4 regions of the Ensifer sp. PDNC004 genome follow, and region 3 is predicted to be linked to each of the others. Evidence: predicted binding sites of a transcription regulator. Region 3 holds the regulator's gene; each other region holds the start of a gene.
What was found. The regulator LexA, encoded in region 3, represses DNA repair genes until DNA is damaged. The targets are predictions, from matches to a motif close to TGTTCNNNNTGTGTTCNG.
Positions count from the first base shown of each region.

Region 1 (3,698 bases), on a different replicon from region 3:
GGATCAGGCGCGTTTCGGGCAGATTGTGCCAATATTTCTTAGGCATCTCCGATCGCATCGCGTTGAGCTTGATCCGAGCAGGGTTGAAGATGTTGGTGAAATAAGTCGCCCAAAGACTTTCTGCTGCATCTTCTGGCAGGTCGGGTTTTGTGCCACCGGGACCAAAGCTCAGCGCGCCGCCAACAAATCGGGCGGTCAGGCGTGGCGTCGCGATCACCCAATCCATGTCACCGAAGCGGCGTGTAAAAAAGATGCTTCCCGGCTCCAGAGTGTTGTGCGTCGGCTCGAACCAAGCTGCAAAGCGACGACGGGAGGCCTGCACCGGCGCTTCCCGGAACCGGACGAAAGCGTGCATCTTGTGAATGTCCCGATCGACGGATTTCTGCATCAGCAACAGTTTACGACCGAGCGGGTCCGCAGGCGAAAGCGGTTCACCTTCGCCTGTGTCGAGGCGCCAAAGGGCGCGGTAAAGCAGCGGCAGGCGTTCAGATGCCGAATGCCAGATTACCGACTTTGCCAGGTTCATGAAGGCCTGTGGAACCCGCGTCGCGTGAACGCCGGGACGTTCGGGCAGGGGTGTCGTGTCGAACAACCCTCCACAACCATGCCAGTCGATCTCTTCCGGAGCGATCCGGTGGCTGATAGCCCGCCTTGCAGCGTCGCGCCAGGCATCAAATGTTCCCTGCGCGGCAAGTGAGACCCAGTAGGTCATAGGAGCTGTAGTTGTTGCGGCGCAGGAACAAGGCGCGCTCGAAGATCGCTGCTATCGGTCAAAGCGCCCGGGCTCCAGCCCGCAAGAGCGATGAAGGGCCGTGCCTTGCGGGTAAGCGCTCCCATTCGCGCGAGATCCTCGACGCGAAGGCGATGATTGCGCCGCGCGGTGATGATGCGGTCGACGACCCGCGTGCCGAAGCCCGGCACGCGCAGAAGGACATCGCGCGAAGCGGTATTGACGTCGACCGGGAAAAATTCCCGATTTCGCAATGCCCAGGCTGTCTTCGGATCGAGCTCAAGATCTAGGTATCCCCCTTGTGTGCCAGTTGCGATTTCGTCTGCCGTGAACCCGTAAAATCGCAGCAGCCAATCGGCTTGATACAGCCTGTGCTCGCGCACAAGTGGGGGACGGACCAGGGGAAGCGCTGCGGAAGCATCCGGAATTGGAGAGAACGCCGAATAGTAGACGCGCCGCAGATGGTAGCCGCTGTATAGCCGGGTTGCGCAGGAGAGGATGACGGTATCATCGGCGCCATCGGCGCCAACTATCATCTGCGTGCTTTGGCCGGCAGGCGCGAAGCGTCTTGGTTTGCGACCGGTGTGGGTCTTGTCTCGCGCAGCTTCGCCCTCGAGCCGCACCTGCGCCATGGCGGCGCGAATGGTCTCCGGCCGCTTTTCAGGAGCGAGCTGTCTTACGCTCGTGTCCTTTGGGAGCTCGACATTGATCGACAAACGGTCTGCCCAAAGACCCGCGTCGCGTATCAGTTCGGGTTGAGCGTCGGGAATAGTCTTGAGGTGGATGTATCCCTTAAAGCCGTGGACTTCTCTGAGCGTTCGAGCGATGCGAACCATATCGGCCATGGTCTGATCGGGTGAGCGGATGATGCCGGAAGATAGAAACAGCCCCTCGATGTAATTGCGCCGGTAAAACTCGAGTGTCAGCGAAACGACTTCCTCGACGGAGAATCGCGCACGTTCGACGTTGGAACTGACGCGATTGATGCAATAGGCACAGTCGAAGATACAGAAGTTCGTCATAAGGATCTTTAAAAGCGATATGCATCGCCCGTCGGGTGTGTAGGCGTGGCAAATGCCGCTGCCACCGGAAGATCCCACGCCGCCTTTTCGTGAATCTCGCCGCTCGCCGCCGCTAGAAGCACAAGAAGCGTCGTACTTCGCTGCGTCCGCAAGGATCGCCAGCTTCTTTCGAAGTGCCATGGATGTCATAACGCGACTTTAGATGTTCACGATATGTTCGTCAATGCTTCTGCGCTATCTTCAATGTTTCCGCAAGGGGCGACAAGCGTGGCCGCGGTCGATCAACCGATAGGCACGCTGTTGCCTTTAGGCGAAACTGGGTCGCCTATTGAAGCTTCACGGTCGCATTGAAAGTTGTCCCGCTGGACCTCTTGTATTCGTATGTACCGTGAAGTTGGCTCATGACACCACGAATCAGACGGCTACCCATCCCTTTGCGCGCCGTGGACGGATCGAAACCCACACCATTGTCTACAATCGTTAGAGATGCGCGATCCGCGCCCGATTGGAAAGAGATCTCGATATGTCCGGGGCAGCTGTCGGGATAGGCATATTTGAGGCTGTTTGTCACAACCTCGTTCACAAGCAGCGCGATTGCCGTGGCTTGCTCCGGCGTCAGTTTGAAGTCACCAATGTCATAATGGACCGAAACGTTGTCGCCATAAGCCGCGACAAGTTTGTCTACTACGGACGGTATGAGATCGCCGGCAGACACGGCATCAAACTGGTCATGTTCGTAGATCTGTTCGTGCACCGCAATCATCGCACCAATACGGTCAAACAGCGCCTTCTGGGCGTCAGGCGGAAGTTGTTGCATCCGAATTATGCTTTGAATGCCCTGGAAATTGTTCTTCACACGATGGTGGATTTCGCGCAGCAAGAGCTGATTGTCGGCCAAAGCTGCTTGCAGATGCGCGGACTTCGTGACATCGCGCCGGACCAGGTGATGAATCCACCCCCCCGCAGCAATCGAAGCGATCGCGGCCAGCGCCAGAACAGCCAGCGCGATGGAAAGGTCACTCCAAAACGGCGCCAAACCGGCCCCATAGTCTTCAGAGGCGACCGCGATGAGATCCGTCCCATCCACACGACGATAAGCCACAACTCGACGAACGCCGTCGGCAGGCGACGTAGCAAAATACGTGCCCGTCGGAGACGAAGGCAAGTACTCCGTGAACAGAACGTACTTGCTCATGTTCAGTGGACCGTCGGCAGCCGGGTATCTTGCGACCAGTTCGCCATCGTTTCGTATCATGCTGACAGTGGAGTTCTCCCCGAGCGAAACCGCCTCCCAAACTTCCTTGAGCAATCCGCCTTCGAAGGAAACCATTGCAGCTCCGGCAAAGACGCCATTCCGTTCCAGGCGCTTGCTGAAAACGAAAATTTGGTGATGGTTCAGCCGGCTTACGAGCAGGCCCGAGACGTAGGATTTTTGGCCAGTTGCAAGTGCGGAGAAGTATGGCCGATCCCGAATGTCGATGGGCCTAATATTGGGGTCTGTTGAGAACAACGTCCGGCCGTTGCGATCAACGACGTAAGCCTGAACCTGCCCAGGCAGGTCTGACACCGCCAGATTGATGTCTGCCACTTCGTCAGACGCGAGCCCAAGCGTGGGGCCCAGCGTGTCGTCAATTCGCCGAAGGGCCTGAACAGCCAACGCATTGATCCAGCTTGCATTGGTCGCAACAATCTTTGATGCGGCCGCGGCACGCTCCTCGGTTCGAAGAATCGAAGAGCGATAGCTCTCGTAGACCCACAAGAAGAGTAGGACGACGAGCGCCGCAAACATGGCCGCCACGATTGATGTGGCAGCGGTCGAGACCGCTAGCCGCTTACCTGTGTCCATGCAGCCGCCCGCTCCAAACCCTACAGCCAGTTAATCTTAGAAGTCTGCTTGCACGATGCAAGGGTGAGTCTCCGGGAATGCTGTCAGGCTTGCGAGGAAG
Region 1 is NZ_CP070352.1:899,243-902,940, reverse strand. Features, by position in the region: gene JVX98_RS03970 (UdgX family uracil-DNA binding protein) at 1-712, opposite strand, end outside; gene JVX98_RS03965 (putative DNA modification/repair radical SAM protein) at 709-1,932, opposite strand; gene JVX98_RS03960 (sensor histidine kinase) at 2,078-3,598, opposite strand.
Region 1: a site for LexA is predicted at 1,956-1,973, ahead of JVX98_RS03965 (putative DNA modification/repair radical SAM protein). Genes of this name have one in related genera too.

Region 2 (3,698 bases), 490 kb from region 3:
CCAGATCGACCTCGATGCCGCGCTGCTTCACGAAATCGACGGCGACCTTCAGGACGGTCAGTGTCTTCAGGCCGAGGAAGTCGAACTTGACGAGACCGGCCTGCTCGACCCACTTCATGTTGAACTGGGTGACCGGCATGTCGGAACGCGGATCGCGATACATCGGCACGAGCTGCGACAGCGGCCGGTCGCCGATCACGATGCCGGCGGCGTGGGTCGAGGCGTGGCGGTAGAGGCCCTCGATCTTCTGGGCGATATCGAGCAGGCGGGCGACCACCGGCTCCTTCTCGGCCTCTTCCTGCAGGCGCGGCTCTTCCTCTATCGCCTTGGAAAGCGGCGTCGGGTTGGCCGGGTTGTTGGGCACCAGCTTGCAGATCTTGTCGACCTGGCCATAGGGCATTTCCAGCACGCGGCCGACGTCGCGCAAGGCGGCACGCGCCTGCAGCGAACCGAAGGTGATGATCTGCGCCACCTGTTCGCGACCGTACTTGCGCTGCACGTAGCGGATCACCTCTTCGCGCCGGTCCTGGCAGAAGTCGATGTCGAAGTCGGGCATCGAGACGCGCTCGGGATTGAGGAAGCGTTCGAACAGCAGCGAGAAGCGCATCGGATCGACGTCGGTGATCGTCAGCGCATAGGCGACGAGCGAGCCGGCGCCCGAGCCGCGGCCCGGCCCGACGGGGATGTCGTGCTGCTTGGCCCATTTGATGAAGTCGGCAACGATCAGGAAGTAACCGGGGAACTTCATGCGCTCGATGACGCTGAGTTCGAAGGCCAGGCGCTCGCGGTATTCCTCTTGGGTGTAGCCGGGCGCCATGCCGAGCCTCGCGAGGCGATCTTCGAGGCCCTCCTCCGCCTGGCGACGCAGTTCGTCCGACTCGGCGCGCTCGGCCTCCTCCGGATCCGCCGTCGCGCCGGTAAAGCGCGGCAGGATCGGCCCACGGGTCTTCAGCATGAAGGAGCAGCGCCGGGCGATCTCGAGCGTGTTTTCCAGCGCCTCGGGCAGGTCGGCAAACAGCGCCGCCATTTCCTTGCGGCTCTTGAGATAATGGTCCGGCGTCAGGCGGAAGCGGCTGTCGTCCGAAACCATGGCATTGTGCGCGACCGCCATCAGGGCGTCATGCGCCTCGTAGTCGGAAGGCGACGGGAAGAAGGCCTCGTTGGTGGCGACAAGCGGAATGTCGAACTTGTAGGCAAACTCGATCATCCGGCTTTCGTGCCGCCGGTCGTAGCCACCATGCCGCTGCAGCTCGATATAGAGCCGATCGCCGAAGAGGTCATGCAGGGCTTCGAGGCGCGCTTCGGCGAGCGCCGTCGAGCTCGTCTTCATGGCGACATCCACCGGACCACCGGATGCGCCGGTCAGCGCAATCAGCCCCTCGGTGCCGCACTCGGCAAGCCAGGAGCGGGTGATGCGCGTCGCCTGGCTGCCCTCGCCGCTGAGATAGGCGCGGCTGACGAGATCGACGAGGCGCGTATAGCCGTCATCGGTCGCCGCGATGAGCACGATCGACGGCAGCTTGGCAAGCTGGTGCCCATGGCCGCGTCGATCCCCCTCGGTCTCGTCTTCCATGTCAATCGACAGCTGGCAGCCGGTGATCGGCTGCAGCCCGTCACCGGCTGCCTTCTGCGAGAATTCCAGCGCTGCGAAAAGATTGTTGGTGTCGGCGATCCCGATCGCCGGCTGGTTGTCGGCGACCGCCTTGCCGATGACCTTCTTCAGCGGCAGGGCGCCTTCGAGCAAGGAGAAGGCAGAGTGGACGCGCAGATGCACGAATTGCGGATCCGTGCCGAGCGCCTCACTCGATGCTGCCTTGCTGTCGTCTGCCATTGTCGCACCCTGATTCCTGTCCACTCGGAAGGATATCCCGTTTATCACCCGCCATGTCCAGATTCCCCTGGCATGTCGTCCCCCTTATTCAATGGGGATGAGGCGCTTTGCGGAGGTGCTTGAGAGAAAATATCGACGCCCGCCTTCAGAGGCCGAGCGCGATGAAAGAGATGCTTGCGATGAACAGGCTCATCGACGCGAAGGCGGCGAGGTCACGAACAAAATCAGTCATAACATGGCTCCTTTTCCGTTATGTTTTTACTTTGTTCCATTTTTGTTCACGCGTCAAGCAATACACAGGCGTTCTGTTCACGATGGTTAATACGGCGCGTGAATGCAGGTTAACCGGCGGGTAAGCCGCTTGAGGAAAGTGCCGCGCCCGCATATCAAGGGGAACAACCACGCGGAGCGCTCCGACATGCTTGCACGCCTGATTCTCCCCTCGCTGCTACTGCTATTTCCTGCCGTTGCCTCGGCGGCCGACGCAATCGACCCCGCCCGTATCGTCTCTGCGGCGACCGGCGACTGGGACAAGGACGGTTCTTCCGATCTCGCGCTGATCGTGCGACCGGCCGAAGGCAGCGACGAGGACAACGGCGTCCTTCTCTACCTCACCGGCGACAACGGCGCGCTGGCATTGAAATCGGCCATTCCGAACAAGGTCTGGGGTCAGTTCGAACTCGTCGGCCAAGCGCCCTCGATCGAAGCGCTGCCCAGCGGCTCACTGCTCATCACCAGTCACAACGATGCCATCGGGCGTGACCGCTGGGAACAGAAGCTGACGGTCGCCTATCGCAACTTCGACTTCGTCGTGGCGGGCTACACCTACTCGTCCTACGATACGCTCGATCCCGACAACACCGCGCAATGCGACCTCAATGTGCTGACTGGCAAGGGCAAATCCAACGACAAGCCAGTCGAAACCAAGGGCGAGCTCGTCCTCCTCAAGGACTGGACCGACGATCGCGGGCAGAAGGCTTGCGGCCTGCAATAATTGGGTGAATGTTCCCTATTTGTTCTTTACAACCTCGACGGACCGCTGCATCCTCTTGCGCGAACGTATGAGGAACAATCATGGCCGCGCTCGAACCACTCAAAGAATTCATCGTCGAAGCGAAATCAAACACCTATGTCGGCGGCGGCGGGCGGCGCTCGTCGTCACGCCCGGGTTCCCGCGATATCGGCTATGAGCGGGATCGCTGGCGCTACGTCGACAGCTATTTCGGCGGGACCGATTTCGCAGGCCAGGAGACCGTTTGGCAGGATGATCGGCCGCAGTGGGCAATGAACTACTTCGGTCGGATCATCCGTCCTGACCTCATCAACGGCGAAAAGGCAGGCGTCGTCATCAAGGCGGCACTTCAGGCGATGTACCGCGACAAGCGGCATTTCCTCGGCGGCACGGAGTTCCGGCATGCCCATGGCTACTATATCGACAACAGCCGCGGCGACATCGCTCATTTTTCCGGGCACGAGGTCATCTTCGTCGATGGCGAGGAAGCCTATGAGCTCGACTATCGCGGCGGCGTGATCAGGCCATAGGGCAAGACCCTACAGCATGTGGCGCAGGAGCGAGTAACGGTCTGCGACGCGGAAAGATCGCGGCGCGCTTTCGGCGCGCTGTGCGGTGGAATCGCTTGTGACGGTGGCGGTCGCTCGTCGCAAGCGCGCGTTATTCAAGAGATACCGTTGTCGGTCGTGGGGTCGGGTCAATCGTAACGCAAAGCCTGCACCGGGTCGAGGCGCGAGGCGCGCCAGGCCGGAAAGATCGTGGCGAGGAAGGAAAGGGTCAGCGCCATGACGATGACAAGCGCGGTCTCGTCGGCGTTCATGTCGGCCGGAAGCTGGTTCAAGAAATAGAGTTCCG
Region 2 is NZ_CP070353.1:1,474,281-1,477,978, forward strand. Features, by position in the region: gene dnaE (DNA polymerase III subunit alpha) at 1-1,831, opposite strand, end outside; gene JVX98_RS15450 (hypothetical protein) at 2,250-2,825, shown strand; gene JVX98_RS15455 (DUF5680 domain-containing protein) at 2,906-3,373, shown strand; gene JVX98_RS15460 (lipoprotein-releasing ABC transporter permease subunit) at 3,541-3,698, opposite strand, start outside.
Region 2: a site for LexA is predicted at 2,096-2,113, ahead of dnaE (DNA polymerase III subunit alpha). Genes of this name have one in related genera too.

Region 3 (3,698 bases):
AAGAGGAACGGTCAAGATGAACTCGAGGTGGAGCGGCTGGCGCAAATCAGACACAGCCTGCAGGCAAAGAGCTGTTGAACACGGCAGAGTGATCGCCATGCTTGCTGGACTTCGGAACGAAAGCACGGTTCACATCGTTACCCACCCTGTAGTGCCACCCCTTCATCAAGTGGACAATTCCCGTGCTTGCCGCCCTGCTTCTCGCTTCGATAGTCGCATCGCCCAATATGCCTGACGTCAAGCTCAGCGCCGCGACGGTGGATGAACTCCAGACCGATTTCGAACGGGCCGTGCCGTGCCATCAGATCGATGGACGCAACGTGTGGAAGGGCGCACTGGCGTTCTACATCCAGTCCTTCGTTTATGACGGCGACACACCCGTCGCGACCGACGCCGCCGACGCGGTGCTGCCGGAAGACAACAGCGCAGAGACGGTGAAGGAGTTCGAGGACGCCTGCTCGACCTCGCAAGCGACCTAAATCTCTCCTCATAGAGCCCCGTGATTCGCTCGAATCAGCTGCGCGACTGGCGTCATCCGGCGCGATTTTGGCACGCAACCGTCGCCGATAAGCGCCCTGCTCCCGCAAAAGTGACCGATCGGCACCCGCAGAAGCGGCCAATCGCCTGAATTCACGAAATTTTAGGCACTTGCGGAACACATATGGAACAGATAGTGTCTGTTCTTGATTTGTTTCACGCCTCTGGAGCGACGTGCCATGCTGACCCGCAAGCAACAGGAATTGCTTCTGTTCATTCACGAACGCATGAAGGAGTCGGGCGTACCGCCGTCATTCGATGAAATGAAGGATGCGCTCGACCTGGCGTCGAAGTCCGGCATCCACCGTTTGATCACCGCGCTCGAAGAACGCGGCTTCATTCGCCGGCTGCCGAACCGGGCGCGCGCGCTCGAAGTCATCAAGCTTCCGGAAGCCTACGCCGCCGGCCAGCAGCAGCCGCGCAGGGGCTTCTCGCCGAGCGTGATCGAAGGCAGCCTTGGAAAGCCGCCGGCGGCCGCTCCTGCTGCGCCGAAGCCCGCCCCGGTTGCCGAAAGTACGTCCGTTTCCGTCCCGGTGATGGGGCGCATCGCTGCAGGCGTTCCGATCTCGGCGATCCAGAACAACACCCATGACATCACCGTGCCGCTCGACATGATCGGCAGCGGCGAACATTACGCCCTTGAAGTGAAGGGCGATTCGATGATCGAGGCCGGCATCTTCGACGGCGACACGGTGATCATCCGCAACGGCAACTCGGCCAATCCCGGCGACATCATCGTGGCGCTCGTGGACGACGAGGAAGCGACGCTGAAGCGCTTTCGTCGCAAGGGCGCGTCGATTGCGCTCGAAGCCGCCAACCCCGCCTACGAGACGCGCATCTTCGGACCAGATCGCGTGAAGATCCAGGGCAAGCTCGTCGGGCTGATCCGCCGCTACCATTGAATTCCAGGCAGAACACCGAATCAAAAAAGAGCCTCGCCAAGGAAATTGGCGAGGCTCTTTCCATTTCGGGTGACCTGAAATCCAGATCGCCTATTCGTGGATCGTATATTCGCCGAGCTCGCAGAGATCCTGCGTGTCCTCGGTCGTATCGAGGGCCGAGCCCTCCTCGAATTCGAATCGCATGTCGTATTTGCAGACGTCCCGCCCGTCGGCAATGGTGATCTCCATGCTCTCGCCGGGGTTCAGGACCTGCCGACCGAAAACATCGTCTTCCCACTCATTGACGCCGACCGGCGACGTATAAAAGTTCGTCAGTACCACGCTGGTGTTGTTCTTCAGCTGGAAAACCAGGTCGTCAGCGTGCGCCTCAATAGCGGTCGCCGCAAAACACGCCAACGCCGTCAGGATCAGTCTCTTTTTCATTGATGCCATTGCCTCCGTTCTTAATGTTGACGGACGCTACCGATGCGGCTGATCTCAGCGGAGTCATCGCTCCCCCTCTACCGATTTCACCGAAGCGATAAGATCCGACGGAGGCATAGGAGACGTGGCTTGCGCGGACGTGGGGTCGCGAAACGACCCGCGCTGCCCTAGGGCAGAACGTCAAACCAACTTAAACGAGGTGAAAATATTGGAGGCCTCGCCCGGAACAGTAGAAATGCGAAATATCAATGGCTTGCGCGAGCGCGCTGCCACACTTGGCTGAAATATTTTCATTGAAAATTCAAAGGCGGCTGCCACACCCTGCCACACTTTTCTTACTCTGAATCGGTCCGCGGCAACTCGTCCAAGGTGAAGAGTGGCAATGCGTTGTCATCCCTTTGTTTCACGCCCTTGAAGGATGGATGCCGCAGCTTCCCGTCTTGTGTCCATGCCCGGTACTCGATGTCCGCGACGAGCAGAGGGTCGGTGAAGACGGCTCCCTTGCGCTTCAGCGCGACCGGCGGCCGCGTTGCCCGGATCGTGTCGAGCACCTTGCGCAGGTCCACCGATTCCTTATTGCTCCACCCGGTACCGCAGCCGCCGACATAGACGAAGTTGTCGCCCTTCCTCGCCGCCAGCAGCAGCCGACCGATGGCGCCTGGCATCGTCGAAGGCTCATAGCCGATGATCACGAAGGTATCGCGGCGCGCACATTTGATTTTCAGCCACTCCGGCTGACGGCCCGATCGATAGGGCTTGTCCCGGCGCTTGGCGACGATCCCCTCAAGGCCGAGTTCGCACGCCGCGCGGAAGAACTCGGCGCCGTCCGCCGCCACCTCCTCGGAGAACCGGATCGCGCCCATCATGCCGGCGACAATCGGCTCGAGCAATTGCCGCCGCTCGGACAACGGCAGCCACCGCAGGTCGCGACCGTCGAGACATAGCAGGTCGAAGGCATAGAAGATGATTTCGCTTGCGTCGTGCGCGCTGGGCTTCTTGCCGACCGCACGCTGCAGCAGCCCGAAATCTGACCTGCCTTGATCATCGAGGACGACGGCCTCGCCGTCTATGATCATGGGAGTGTGCCCGAGCTCGCGCGCCTCGGCGACGATCGAGCCGAACTTCGGCGTCCAGTCGTAGCCGCCCCGCGTTATCGCCCTCACCTCTCCGGGCTCGACATGAACCGCGAGCCGATATCCGTCCCATTTCACCTCAAAGGCCCAATCCGGCCCCTTCGGCGAGTTGTCGACGAGGGTTGCGACGCATGGCTCGACGCGCCGCGGCATCGGATCTGCTTGCGGCCCGGTTGACGGGGCTTTCTTCGCTGTTTTAGCCATTCCGCGTTAACGCAAGAAACAGCGAAAACGTCTAAGCCGCGCCTCGCCTTTGATCACCGTCGGCCGGCGGCATAAAGACGACGGCGACGCGCCGAGAGCCGCAGCGCGGGCAGCGCAGCCGGGAAGCGAGAATTGCAAGGGGAAAGTCGCGACCGCGCGTGGAAACGAGCGTCAGCATGTCGAGATCATAGCTCCAGGTGCACTCGCGAATAGATTTCAGGCCCTCGCGCTTGCCATAGGCACAGCGCGCCTTGAGGCGCCATCCGAGGCTGAAAGCTTCGCCAATTGTCTCGACCATTGGGTCGAAATAATATAAGAACAAACGAAGAACAACAATTGACGTTTGCGCTCCCCAGAATTCGGGAGAACCAGCAAAAGGCAGCACCGTGAGCGACGAGGGTACCGCGACAAGAAGATCGGCCGAGGGGCCGTGGGTTCACCTCTGCGAACAGCCCGGCTGTACGAAATGGGGCGGCTGGGGCTTCGCCATCGGCAAAGG
Region 3 is NZ_CP070353.1:981,618-985,315, forward strand. Features, by position in the region: gene JVX98_RS12695 (hypothetical protein) at 183-479, shown strand; gene lexA (transcriptional repressor LexA) at 717-1,439, shown strand; gene JVX98_RS12705 (hypothetical protein) at 1,530-1,862, opposite strand; gene ligD (non-homologous end-joining DNA ligase) at 2,198-3,148, opposite strand; gene JVX98_RS12715 (hypothetical protein) at 3,586-3,698, shown strand, end outside.

Region 4 (3,698 bases), 1.6 Mb from region 3:
AGCAGTTCGAAAATCCGGCCAATCCGGAAATCCACCGCAAGACGACGGCCGAGGAAATCTGGAACGACACGGACGGCGCGGTCGACATTTTCGTCTCCGGCATCGGCACCGGCGGCACGATTACCGGCACCGGCCAGGTGCTGAAGGCGCGCAAGCCCTCGGTCAAGGTGATCGCCGTCGAGCCGGAAGAATCGCCGGTTCTTTCCGGTGGCGCCCCCGGCCCGCACAAGATCCAGGGCATCGGCGCAGGCTTTGCCCCGGCGATCCTCGACACCACGGTCTACGACGAGATCGTCACCGTCAACAGCGCGGAAGCGATCGAGGTCGCCCGCCTTGTCGCCAAGCTCGAAGGCGTACCGGTCGGCATCTCCGCAGGTGCCGCGCTCACGGCGGCGATCGAGGTCGGCCAGCGTGAGGAAAATGCCGGCAAGACCATCGTCGTCATCATCCCGTCCTTTGCCGAACGCTACCTCTCGACGGTGCTGTTCGAGGGCCTGGGCGGCTGATCGGGCTGGCATCACTTGCAATTGGAAAGGGCGCCACGGGCGCCCTTTTTGTTTGTCGTTGATGCGTGGTTCTGCTTCAGCCAGCCTGCTCCGTGAAGCCTACAAGATTGGCGAGCGTCGAGCGCAGGCCGGCGTCGTGATCTTCCTTCGAAATGCCCTCCGGCACGTTTTCGCAGGTGACGCTGACGCGGGTGCCATCTGCCACCGGCTCCAGCGCCCAGGTGATCCGCATCGTCCCGGCAAAAGCCGGATCGTCGGATTGAAACTCCGTCTCCTGCACCACGCACCGATCCGGCTCCAACGCGACGAAGCGACCGGAAACGATGTCGGCATCCTCCGAGCTCTTGCCCTGCGTCCTGTCGTCCGGCGTCTCGTAGATCAGCGTCATCCGGAAGACGCCGCCGACGTGCGGCTGAAAGGCATGCACCTGCCCCTTCATGCCTTCGGGCGGCAACCAGACCGCCACCGCATCGGGATCGACCAGCGCGGCGTAGATCGCCGACGGCGACGCCTTGATCCGACGTTCGGCGCGATCCGTTCTTCTGCCCTTTGGAGTATCCGTCATCCAGTTCACTCCCCGCCGGCCAAGCTGGTTCAAGAAAGCTTGGACGATCCGCTTCAACTCCAGCATCATGCGTGCCCGAGACGGCGAGAGTTGGGCATGCACAGTCGTGTCTGCCCTCGTCAGGCAGCCGCCTGCAGCCGTTCGCCGGCGATCCGGTAGGAAATCGCCTCGGCGAGATGAATGCGGCCGACGGTTATCGAGCCATCGAGATCGGCGAGCGTGCGGGCGACCTTCAGTACACGGTGGTAGCCGCGGGCGGAGAACTTCATCTTTTCGGCAGCGTCCCTGAGCAGCTGCAGCCCGGCCGCATCGGGTGCCGCGATCTTCTCGATCAGCGAGGTCGATGCGCGGGCATTGCTGGTCAACTCCGCATGGCCGAGGGCGGCAAAGCGGTCGATCTGCATGGCGCGGGCGCGGGCGACGCGACGGGCGACGACCTCGCTGCTTTCGGCCGCTGCCGGCTTCAAGAGGTCGGCGGCGCTGACGGCCGGCACGTCGATGCGGATATCAATGCGGTCCATCAGCGGGCCGGAGATGCGCGCCTGGTAGTCGGACATGCAGCGCGGGGCCCGGGCGCAGCTACGGCCCGGCTCGCCGGCCATGCCGCAGCGGCAGGGGTTCATGGCGGCGACAAGCTGGATCGCGGCGGGATAGCTCACCCGGTGATTGGCGCGGGCGATGATGCATTCGGCGGTTTCGAGCGGCTGGCGTAGCGCATCGAGTACCTGCGGCGTGAATTCCGGGAACTCGTCGAGAAACAGCACGCCATGATGGGCGAGCGAGGCCTCGCCGGGCTTGGCGCGAAGGCCGCCACCAACCATCGCGGCCATGGTGGCGGAATGGTGCGGCGTGCGAAACGGCCGCCGGTCCGAAAGCTTGCCGCCCGGCAGTTGCCCGGCGATCGAGTGGATCATCGACACTTCGAGCAATTCGGCCGGATTGAGCGGCGGCAAGATCGACGGCAGGCGGGCAGCAAGCATCGACTTGCCCGATCCGGGCGGGCCGACCATCAAGAGATTGTGGTTGCCGGCAGCAGCCACCTCGAGCGCCCGCTTGGCGCTCTCCTGTCCCTTGATGTCGGCGAGATCGGGCAGGTTAGACGCGCCCGAGCGGATGGCCGCTTCAGGCCGCGAAAGCACCTGCGTGCCGCGGAAATGATTGGCGATCGCGATCAAACTGCGCGGCGCAAGGATATCGATATCGGCGCCGGCCCAGGCCGCCTCGGGTCCGCTTTCGGCCGGGCAGATCAGCCCCTTGCCGAGCGCATTGGCGCCGATCGCGGCGGGAAGCGCTCCGGCAACGGCGGCAATGGTGCCATCGAGATTGAGTTCGCCGATCACGACGTAAGGCGCCAGTGCATCGCCGGGGATGGCGCCGAGGGCTGCCATAAGCCCGAGTGCGATGGCGAGGTCGAAATGGCTGCCTTCCTTCGGCAGGTCGGCGGGCGCGAGATTGACAGTCACCCGCTTGGCCGGCAGGGCGAGACCGGAGGCATGCAGGGCCGCCTGTACCCGCTCGCGGCTTTCGGCGACGGCCTTGTCCGGCAGGCCGACGATCTGCATGCCGACCTTGCCCGGCGCGACCATCACCTGCACGTCAACAGGCAGGCCCTCGATACCCTGAAATGCGACCGTGCTGACGCGCGCGACCATGCTTGCCCCCTCGCCCAGGCAGCCCGGCTATCGGGCGCCGCAACCGCCCAGGGTTGCAGGCAGAAGCCTTGCACGGATCGCGCACAAAAACAAGAACAATCACAGAACATTTGAGAGGGGTGGACGCACCGGCAAGGGCCGTTCCAGAAAACGGCCGCGGGCAAAGACCCGCGGCACGCTTGATCCACCGGAGGCAGATTACACGCTAGCGCCGATCAGGCGCGGTTGCGTTCGATCGCGTCCCAAAGCAGGCTTGCGACATCGGCGCCGCCGAACTTCTTGACTTCGCGGATGCCGGTCGGCGAGGTCACGTTGATCTCGGTCATGTAGTCGCCGATAACGTCGATGCCGACGAAGAGGAAGCCGCGCTCCTTGAGTGCCGGCGCGATGCGCGCGCAGATTTCCTTCTCGCGCGCCGTCAGTTCGGTCGGCTCCGGGCGGCCGCCGGCATGCATGTTGGAGCGGGCGTCATGGTCGGCCGGAACGCGGTTGATGGCGCCCACCGGTTCGCCGTCGACGAGCAGGATGCGCTTGTCGCCCTTGCGCACTGCCGGCAGGTATTCCTGGGCGATGAAGGGCTCGCGGAACATCTGGCCGAACATTTCGAGCAGAGAGGACATGTTGCGGTCGTCGCGGGTCGAGTGGAAGACCCCGGCGCCGCCGTTGCCGTAGAGTGGCTTCAGGATGATGTCGCCCATTTCCTGGCGGAAGCTGGCGATTTCGGCGGGATCGCGGGTGATCAGCGTCTTCGGCATCAGGTCGGCGAATTCGGTGACGAAGATCTTCTCCGGCGAGTTGCGCACCCAGGCCGGATCGTTGACGACGAGCGTCTTCGGATGCAGGCGCTCCAGAAGATGCGTCGAGGTGATGTAGGCCATGTCGAAGGGCGGGTCCTGGCGGAGCAGGATGACGTCCATGGTCGAGAGATCGACGCGCTCGGCTTCGCCAAGCGTGAAGTGATCGCCCTTGACGTCG
Region 4 is NZ_CP070353.1:2,578,371-2,582,068, forward strand. Features, by position in the region: gene cysK (cysteine synthase A) at 1-506, shown strand, start outside; gene JVX98_RS20755 (SRPBCC domain-containing protein) at 583-1,071, opposite strand; gene JVX98_RS20760 (YifB family Mg chelatase-like AAA ATPase) at 1,191-2,723, opposite strand; gene gshB (glutathione synthase) at 2,939-3,698, opposite strand, start outside.
Region 4: a site for LexA is predicted at 2,815-2,832, ahead of JVX98_RS20760 (YifB family Mg chelatase-like AAA ATPase). Genes of this name have one in related genera too.